Regions from separate parts of the Xenorhabdus poinarii G6 genome, predicted to be linked through region 1. Evidence: predicted binding sites of a transcription regulator. Region 1 holds the regulator's gene; the other holds the start of a gene.

Region 1 (4,111 bases):
CTGCTGTTTTTGGCTACCAGATAGCCCTGCCTGACTGGTCATGATATCCCGTGGGCGCAGGTAGGGAATGGCACAGAGAATTGCCCCCGCATGCCCCTCTCTGTTGTTGAGCATTTTTATCTGCTGCGCGAGATCACCAGGTTCAGCATTGGCAATGATGGTTGTATTCAAGTAAGAAAAAAGAGATTTTGATTCGTTGAGTGTGGCTACAGAATCATGGTTTCCCCCAAGAATAACAAGCTGGCAACCTGTAGGCTGTAATGCCACAATGAATTTGTTATACAGTTCGCGTGCATAGCTGGGAGGGGAACCTGTATCAAAAATATCGCCGGCGATAATCAGCGCATCAACCTGATATTGAATGATTTTTTCAATCAGCCACTGTAAAAAGTGCTTGTGCTCTGCGGCGCGGCTTTTAGTAAAGAAATATTGGCCCAGATGCCAATCCGATGTATGAATGATTCGCATGATTTTCCTGCTGTTGCCTGTCGGTTTTTCTTACTTGTTACAGGCGCTAATTATAGTGGTCGTGTGAGGGATGTCTTGTGCAATTCAGTTTTCTTTACTGAATTGTCGAGTTGGTTCGCATTCATCATGAAATATAACAATGGGGTAAGATTTTTTTTGAGAATGGGTTTGTTTCTTGATGATTGAGAAATAAACGTTTTTGTAAAATGGCCTTATGATATTTTACATCGAATATTGCTGATATTCATGATACTGGCAGGATTAACCATGGTTAAACGTATTTTGGTCGTTGAAGATGAAGTACCGATTCGTGAAATGGTTTGTTTTGTACTGGAGCAAAACGGTTATCAGGCCATTGAAGCCGAAGATTACGATATGGCTATCAGGCGGTTGTCTGAGCCTTATCCGGATTTGGTGTTATTGGATTGGATGCTGCCAGGGGGATCAGGCATACAACTTATCAGGCAAATGAAACGGGATAAGCATACCAAGATGCTCCCCGTGATTATGGTCACGGCTCGGGTAGAAGAAGAAGATCGGATACGTGGTTTAGATGTTGGTGCTGATGATTATATCACGAAACCTTTTTCACCCAAGGAGCTGATTGCTCGCGTCAAAGCGGTTTTACGCCGTCTTTCACCGATGGAGGTAGAAGACATTATCAATATGGATGGATTGATGCTGGATCCTTCATCTCACCGCGTTTCCAGCCAGGGCCAGAATTTGGATATGGGACCAACGGAATTCAAACTTCTCCACTTTTTTATGACTCATCCTGAGCGTGTTTATAGTCGTGAACAGCTACTCAATTATGTGTGGGGAACCAACGTTTATGTAGAAGATCGTACGGTTGATGTACATATCCGTCGTTTACGCAAGGCCTTGGGTAATCACGATAAGATGGTACAAACGGTGCGTGGTACAGGATATCGTTTTTCTATCCGTTACTGATCTTGTTTGACCGTTATATGCCGGCTATGGGGACATGAATTCCGTCGGCGTTGATTGGTGACGTTGGCATTGGTGTAGATATCGGGTTGATATTAAACTGATATTGAAGCGTCATCCCGTCTTGGTGTTTTCATTTCGGAGTAAAGTCGCGTGCTTGAACGTTTATCTTGGAAAAAATTGGTATTGGGTTTCGTGCTTTGCTGCCTGCCTGCGGTTATTTTGTCTCTTTTTATTGGTCACTTGGCATGGTTGCTGGTTATTACCCTCTTTTTGGCGCTGGTATGGCATGGTTACCATTTGCTGAAATTATCCAATTGGTTATGGTTGGATCGCAGTATGTTACCGCCCGCCGGTCACGGCGGTTGGGAACCTATCTTTTATGGTATTTACCAGATGCAGCAACGTAATCGTAAACGACGTCGCGAACTCACACAACTTATCAAGCGATTTCGTAGTGGCGCAGAATCTTTGCCCGATGCCATTGTGATGACGACGACGGAAGGCCATATTTTTTGGTGTAATCGTCTGGCTCAACATTTACTTGGGTTTCGCTGGCCTGAAGACAATGGCCAGCATATATTCAACCTGCTGCGTTATCCTGATTTCAGTCGTTATATCACGACGAATGATTTTTCCCATCCTCTAACGATCGAATTGAATAATGGCAATATAATGGAATTTCGTATTATGCCTTATTCCGAACAGCAATTATTAATGGTCGCGCGTGATATTACCCAGAAACGACGATTAGAAAATGCCCGCCGAGATTTTTTCACCAATGTCAGTCATGAACTCAAAACACCGCTCACTGTGCTGCAAGGCTATTTGGAAGTGATAGCGGATCAGGCAATTGATGGTCAGGTAAATCAGAAAGTTGTCAGTACGATGCAGGGACAAATACGCAGAATGGATGACCTGGTTCAGCAACTGTTGCATCTTTCCAAAATTGAAGCGGGGCCACAAGTGGATATGAATGCTGTGGTTGATGTGCCTAACATGCTGAAAATCGTGCAACGGGAAGCTTTAGCTTTAGGGAATGCGCAGTACGATATTGTGTTTAATGTTGATGAAAAACTGAGTGTTTTTGGTCATGAGGAACAGTTGCACAGTGCAATGGCTAATCTTGTTTGTAACGCCATTAAACATACGCCTCCAGGAACACGGATTGAAGTGAGTTGGCAACGCGTTTCTCAAGGTGCTTTGTTCAAAGTACAAGATAATGGTGATGGGATTGGGGCTGAGCATTTACCCCGCCTGACAGAACGTTTTTATCGTGTTGATCGCGCCCGTTCACGTCAAACCGGAGGCAGTGGATTAGGTCTGGCGATAGTGAAACATGTATTGCATCATTATCATACTCATCTCGATATTTCGAGTACCTTGGGAAAAGGTGCTGTTTTTAGTTTTCTGTTAGCGCCCCAGCTGATTGTCCCCAATAAGAAAAGTTTCATTAAGGAATGATAGGATTGATGTCATTCAATGACAACAATATGGGCAAAAAGTGATTAATTAATCAAGGAAAGTGAAAAATATACACATCATATAGTGTGTATTCAATGATAGATAACAATAATCACTAATTTTGAAAATTAGTTTAGAATATTATTCTGGTTTTTGGTTTGACTCTTGCCTTTTGACGCTATAAAAGTTTTACTTGGGGGCAGTTGTTGGCGATTCTAGCTGTAATTACCACTATCATTCTGTATCTTGCTTCTATCAGTGAGTACTATGTTGATTACTGACTGTTCAATCAGAATTCAGTCTCGCCAGTGAAAATTCAAGTGTTTGCGAGGGTTACAGCCGCACATACATTTCTTTTGGCAATAATATATTAATAATCATTATGGCATATCGTTTATCATCTAAGGATATTTGGGCATTAGGCTTTATGACCTTTGCCTTGTTTGTTGGCGCGGGAAATATTATTTTCCCGCCTATGGTTGGCTTACAGGCAGGAGAGAATGTTTGGATCTCAGCCGCCGGTTTTTTGCTAACCGCAGTGGGTTTACCCGTCATCACTGTCATTGCTTTAGCAAAAGTGGGTGGGGGAATTGAGGCGCTGAGTTCACCCATTGGAAAAGTAGCCGGTTTGATTTTGGCAACGGTCTGCTATCTGGCGGTCGGCCCGCTGTTTGCAACACCTAGAACGGCAACCGTTTCTTTTGAAGTGGGGATTGCGCCGTTGACCGGATCGGGCGATTTCCCTCTATTTATCTATAGCGTGGTCTACTTTTCTCTGGTGATACTGATTTCTATGTATCCGGGGAAATTGCTGGATAGCGTCGGGCATATATTGGCGCCCATCAAAATCCTGGCGCTGGCAATTTTAGGTATAGCAGCGGTACTGTGGCCAGCAGGGGACGCTGTTCCGGCGATTGAAACTTATCGGGAAATTCCGTTCTCAAATGGTTTTGTTAATGGCTATTTGACAATGGATACATTAGGCGCAATGGTGTTCGGTATTGTGATTGTCAATGCAGCTCGTTCCAGAGGCGTTGAATCTTCTTCCCTGTTGACCCGTTATGCGATGTGGGCTGGTTTGATTGCAGGTCTTGGCCTGGCGCTGGTGTATCTCTCTTTATTTAAACTGGGGGAAAGCAGTGGTACATTGGTACCTACAGCAGAAAATGGGGCGGTAATTCTGCATGCTTATGTCCAACATGTTTTTGGAAACTACGGCAGTTTCTTCCTC
Region 2 (4,111 bases), 280 kb from region 1:
CCGCTGCTTTAGGGGATCGTTCAGAGAACGCAGAATATACTTATGGTAAAAAAAGGTTAAGAGAGATTGACCGTCGAGTACGCTTTTTATCTAAGCGTCTGGATGTTCTGCAAATTGTCGATCCGGATCCGCGACAAGAAGGAAAAGTCTTTTTTGGGGCATGGGTAAAAGTTGAAAACGAAAATGAAGAAGAGCATGTTTTCCGTTTAGTGGGTCCCGATGAATTTGACCCGGCCAAGAAGTGGATCTCCATTGATTCTCCGGTGGCAAGAGCACTACTGGGGAAGCAGATTGATGATGAAGCCACGGTGATGACACCGAATGGCAGGGTGACCTATTGGATACGGGCAATTGGCTATCAGCCTTTGACATAAGCTAACGTGGTCGTGTGATGAAAATAGTCAGCACAAAGATAATGGGCAGAACAAGGATAAAAACTCAAGCATAAGCAAGAGTTGCTAATGCAATGAATAACCTTAAAATACATGCGGTTAGTTTCTATTAAAGTGTGGGTTTTCTGTGAAGGTAATGGATGTTACGGGCATGGAACATCTTAGGAGCTGAAACATGCAAGAGAGTTATAAAATCCTTGTTGTTGATGATGACATGCGTTTTCGGGCGTTGTTAGAACGCTATTTGTCCGAACAGGGATTTCAAGTGCGTAGTGCAGCAAATGCAGACCAGATGGATCGTTTGTTGACCAGAGAATCCATTCAACTCATCGTTCTGGACTTAATGTTGCCGGGCGAAGATGGCTTGTCTGTCTGTCGAAGGCTGAGAAGCCAGCAAAACTCGATTCCGATCATTATGGTGTCCGCGAAAGGGGAAGAAGTGGATCGGATTGTGGGTCTGGAAATTGGTGCGGACGATTATCTTGCTAAACCTTTTAATCCGCGTGAATTATTGGCACGTATGCGGGCGGTCCTGCGGAGACAAGCGAATGAATTGCCGGGTGCGCCGGCATCAGACAATGCCGTCATTAACTTCGGAAAATTTAAACTGGATCTCGGCGCACGTGAAATGTTTCATCAGGATGAGCTGTTACCCTTGACCAGCGGGGAATTTTCCGTGCTGAAAGTGTTGGTTTCTCACCCCCGCGAACCGCTATCACGCGATAAATTGATGAGCCTGGCACGGGGACGAGAGTATGGCGCAATGGAACGTTCCATTGATGTACAGGTTTCCCGTTTACGCCGCCTGATTGAAGAAGATCCTGCCCATCCGCGTTATATTCAGACGGTTTGGGGATTGGGATATGTTTTTGTTCCTGACGGAAGCAAGGTATGAAAAAACCCTGCGTGCCACAGCTTTGGCTTTCTTTACGTTCCTGCTTTTTCGCTGTGCTGTACCTGATGCTGGGCAGCTTGCTGTTCAGCGTGCTGGTCGCTTTGCTGCTGGCGACCGCTGAAAAATTGATTTTCAGCGTGGTATTTCCTTATCTCTTTATCATGCTGTTTGGTACGGGATTACTGGTGTTCGCGATATCCTGGCGGTATGTCACTCTCCAGAAACGCGCCTTGCAAAGTTTGCAACAAGCCATTATCGAGACAGGAAAAGGAAGACGTGTATCACCACTGCCTGAAAGGGGAACCGCGGCCACTCGTTCGGTTATCAGGGCGTTCAACCAATGGTTGGTGATGCTGAAATCACAGGCGAGTGATCGAGCGGTATTGATGGCGGGCGTGAGCCATGATTTGCGTACTCCGCTGACCCGCATTCGTCTGGCGATGGAAATGTTGGCAGGAAAAGATCACGGCTTGGCAGAGGCTATCTATCAGGATATTGAAGAGTGTAATGCCATGATTGATCAATTCATTGATTATCAACGGGCGGAACAGGCTATGCCTCTGACATGCTGTGAATTGAATACGTTGCTTGACGAGGTGATTGAGGCAGAACGACGTTGCGTGGTAAAACAGCCTGATCTGGCTGATGTCGCTATCGAAAACGGCTTATCGGCAGGTTCGATTTTTATTTTAGCGCATCCCCTTTCTATCAAACGTGTCTTGCTCAATCTGTTGACGAATGCCCGGCGTTATGGTCATGGATGGATTCGGATCAGTAGTGGTTCAACCGAAAAATTTGGCTGGTTTCAGGTTGAAGATAACGGTCGCGGGATGACGAAAGAAGAAGCGGCTATTTTGTTCCAGCCTTTCGCGCAAGGGGTCAGTGATCGCCGTCGCCACAACCCAGGCGGCGTTGGATTGGGGCTTGCCATCATCCATAGTATCATTGCGATGCATGGGGGCGAGATTCAGGTGGGCAGCAGCGAAAAAGCGGGGCTGTCGATTCGTGTATATATTCCAATCGCGTTACCTTGAGTGCATGATTGAACGTCAAATTGAATGTCAAAAAGGACAACCTACCCGCCCTGTCATCAAAACCCTGTCATAAAAATGTCATAATTTATACATTTTATTGTCATTGAATTCGCCTATTTTCCCTGACGATCCCTTTTTTTAACCTAAAATCAATTTGTCAGTCAGGTTTGGCACTTGTTTTTACATTAATGATGCGTATCCCAGTAGGAGGGAATATGAAATCAATGCGTACCACCGTGGCCGTCGTCTTGGCCATGACATCCCTGTCATCATTTGCGAGCACCAGCTTGACAGGGGCTGGTGCGACATTTCCCGCACCGATATATGCCAAATGGGCGGATTCTTATCAGAAAGAAACGGGTAACAAAATTAATTATCAGGGCATTGGTTCTTCAGGCGGTGTCAAGCAGATTATTGCTAATACTGTTGATTTTGGTGCATCTGATGCGCCTTTGACTCATGAAAAACTCGCCAACGACGGTCTGTTCCAGTTTCCGACGGTCATTGGTGGCATTGTGTTGGCGGTGAACATTGCCGGTGTTAAATCGGGTCAGTTGGTTCTGGATGGTAAAACGCTGGGTGACATTTATCTGGGGAATATCAAGAAATGGAATGACCCGGCGATTGCAAAACTGAATCCTCACCTCAAACTGCCCGATCAAAACATTGCTGTCGTCCGTCGTGCCGATGGCTCAGGGACTTCCTACGTCTTCACGAGTTATCTGTCTAAAGTGAGCCGCGACTGGAAACAAAAAGTCGGGTCAGGTTCGACCGTCAAATGGCCAACCGGATTAGGAGGCAAAGGCAATGATGGGATTGCGGCTTTTGTTCAGCGTCTTCCTGGCTCGATTGGTTATGTTGAATATGCCTATGCAAAGCAAAATAACCTGGCTTATACCAAATTGATCTCAGCGGCGGGGACAGTGCTCACGCCGACGGAAGAAAACTTCAGTGCCGCAGCGAAAGGCGCAAACTGGAGTCGCGGCTTTGCCCAGGATCTGACAAACCAGAAAGGCGATAATGCCTGGCCAATCACTTCCACCACCTTCATTCTTATCCACACACACCAGGCAAATGCTGCGAACGGTGCTGAACTTCTGAAATTCTTCGATTGGGCTTATGACAAAGGCAGACAACAGGCGCAAGATCTGGATTATGCCGTTCTGCCAAAAGAGGTGGTTGACCAAGTACGTGCCGCATGGAAGAGCAATATCAAAGATAGCAGCGGTAAACCGCTATATTGATGACTTTGTGCATTGATGATGATGACATTTCCCCCTTTATTATTCAGGGGGAAATCACCCAAAATGAGAATTCAGCGTATGGCCGAACGTAAAACGGCATTGAAAGCACCAAGTAAAAATGGCGATATTATCTTCGGCGCGCTGGTTAGACTGGCGGCGTTGCTGACTTTATTTCTGTTGGGGGGCATTATCATTTCGTTGATCATCGCTTCCTGGCCGAGTATACAAAAATTTGGTTTTGCTTTTTTGTGGGGCAAAGATTGGGATGCCCCCGCCGGCGTCTTTGGCGCATTAGTCCCGATTTATGGCACAGTCATGACCTCACTCATTGCCTTGATCATTGCGGTTCCGGTGAGTTTTGGCATCGCCTTGTTTCTGACTGAATTGGCACCGAATTGGTTGAAACGTCCGTTGGGTGTAGCGATTGAGTTATTGGCGGCGATCCCCAGTATTGTTTATGGCATGTGGGGGCTATTTGTTTTTGCGCCCTTGTTTGCGACCTATTTTCAGCAACCCGTTGGTGATGTGCTTTCCAGCATTCCCATT

The links. Region 1 encodes PhoB, which activates phosphate uptake and scavenging genes when phosphate is short. Its sites were predicted from a motif close to CTGTCATAAAACTGNCNNAT; they were not measured.
Region 2: pstS (phosphate ABC transporter substrate-binding protein PstS) is a predicted target of PhoB. The motif match lies at 2,386-2,405, and genes of this name have one in related genera.

Annotation. Positions count from the first base shown of each region.
Region 1 is NZ_FO704551.1:430,057-434,167, forward strand. It holds gene sbcD (exonuclease subunit SbcD) at 1-468, opposite strand, end outside; gene phoB (phosphate regulon transcriptional regulator PhoB) at 736-1,419, shown strand; gene phoR (phosphate regulon sensor histidine kinase PhoR) at 1,570-2,880, shown strand; gene brnQ (branched-chain amino acid transport system II carrier protein) at 3,263-4,111, shown strand, end outside.
Region 2 is NZ_FO704551.1:148,775-152,885, forward strand. It holds gene greB (transcription elongation factor GreB) at 1-374, shown strand, start outside; gene ompR (osmolarity response regulator transcription factor OmpR) at 568-1,287, shown strand; gene XPG1_RS00645 (ATP-binding protein) at 1,284-2,321, shown strand; gene pstS (phosphate ABC transporter substrate-binding protein PstS) at 2,537-3,565, shown strand; gene pstC (phosphate ABC transporter permease PstC) at 3,644-4,111, shown strand, end outside.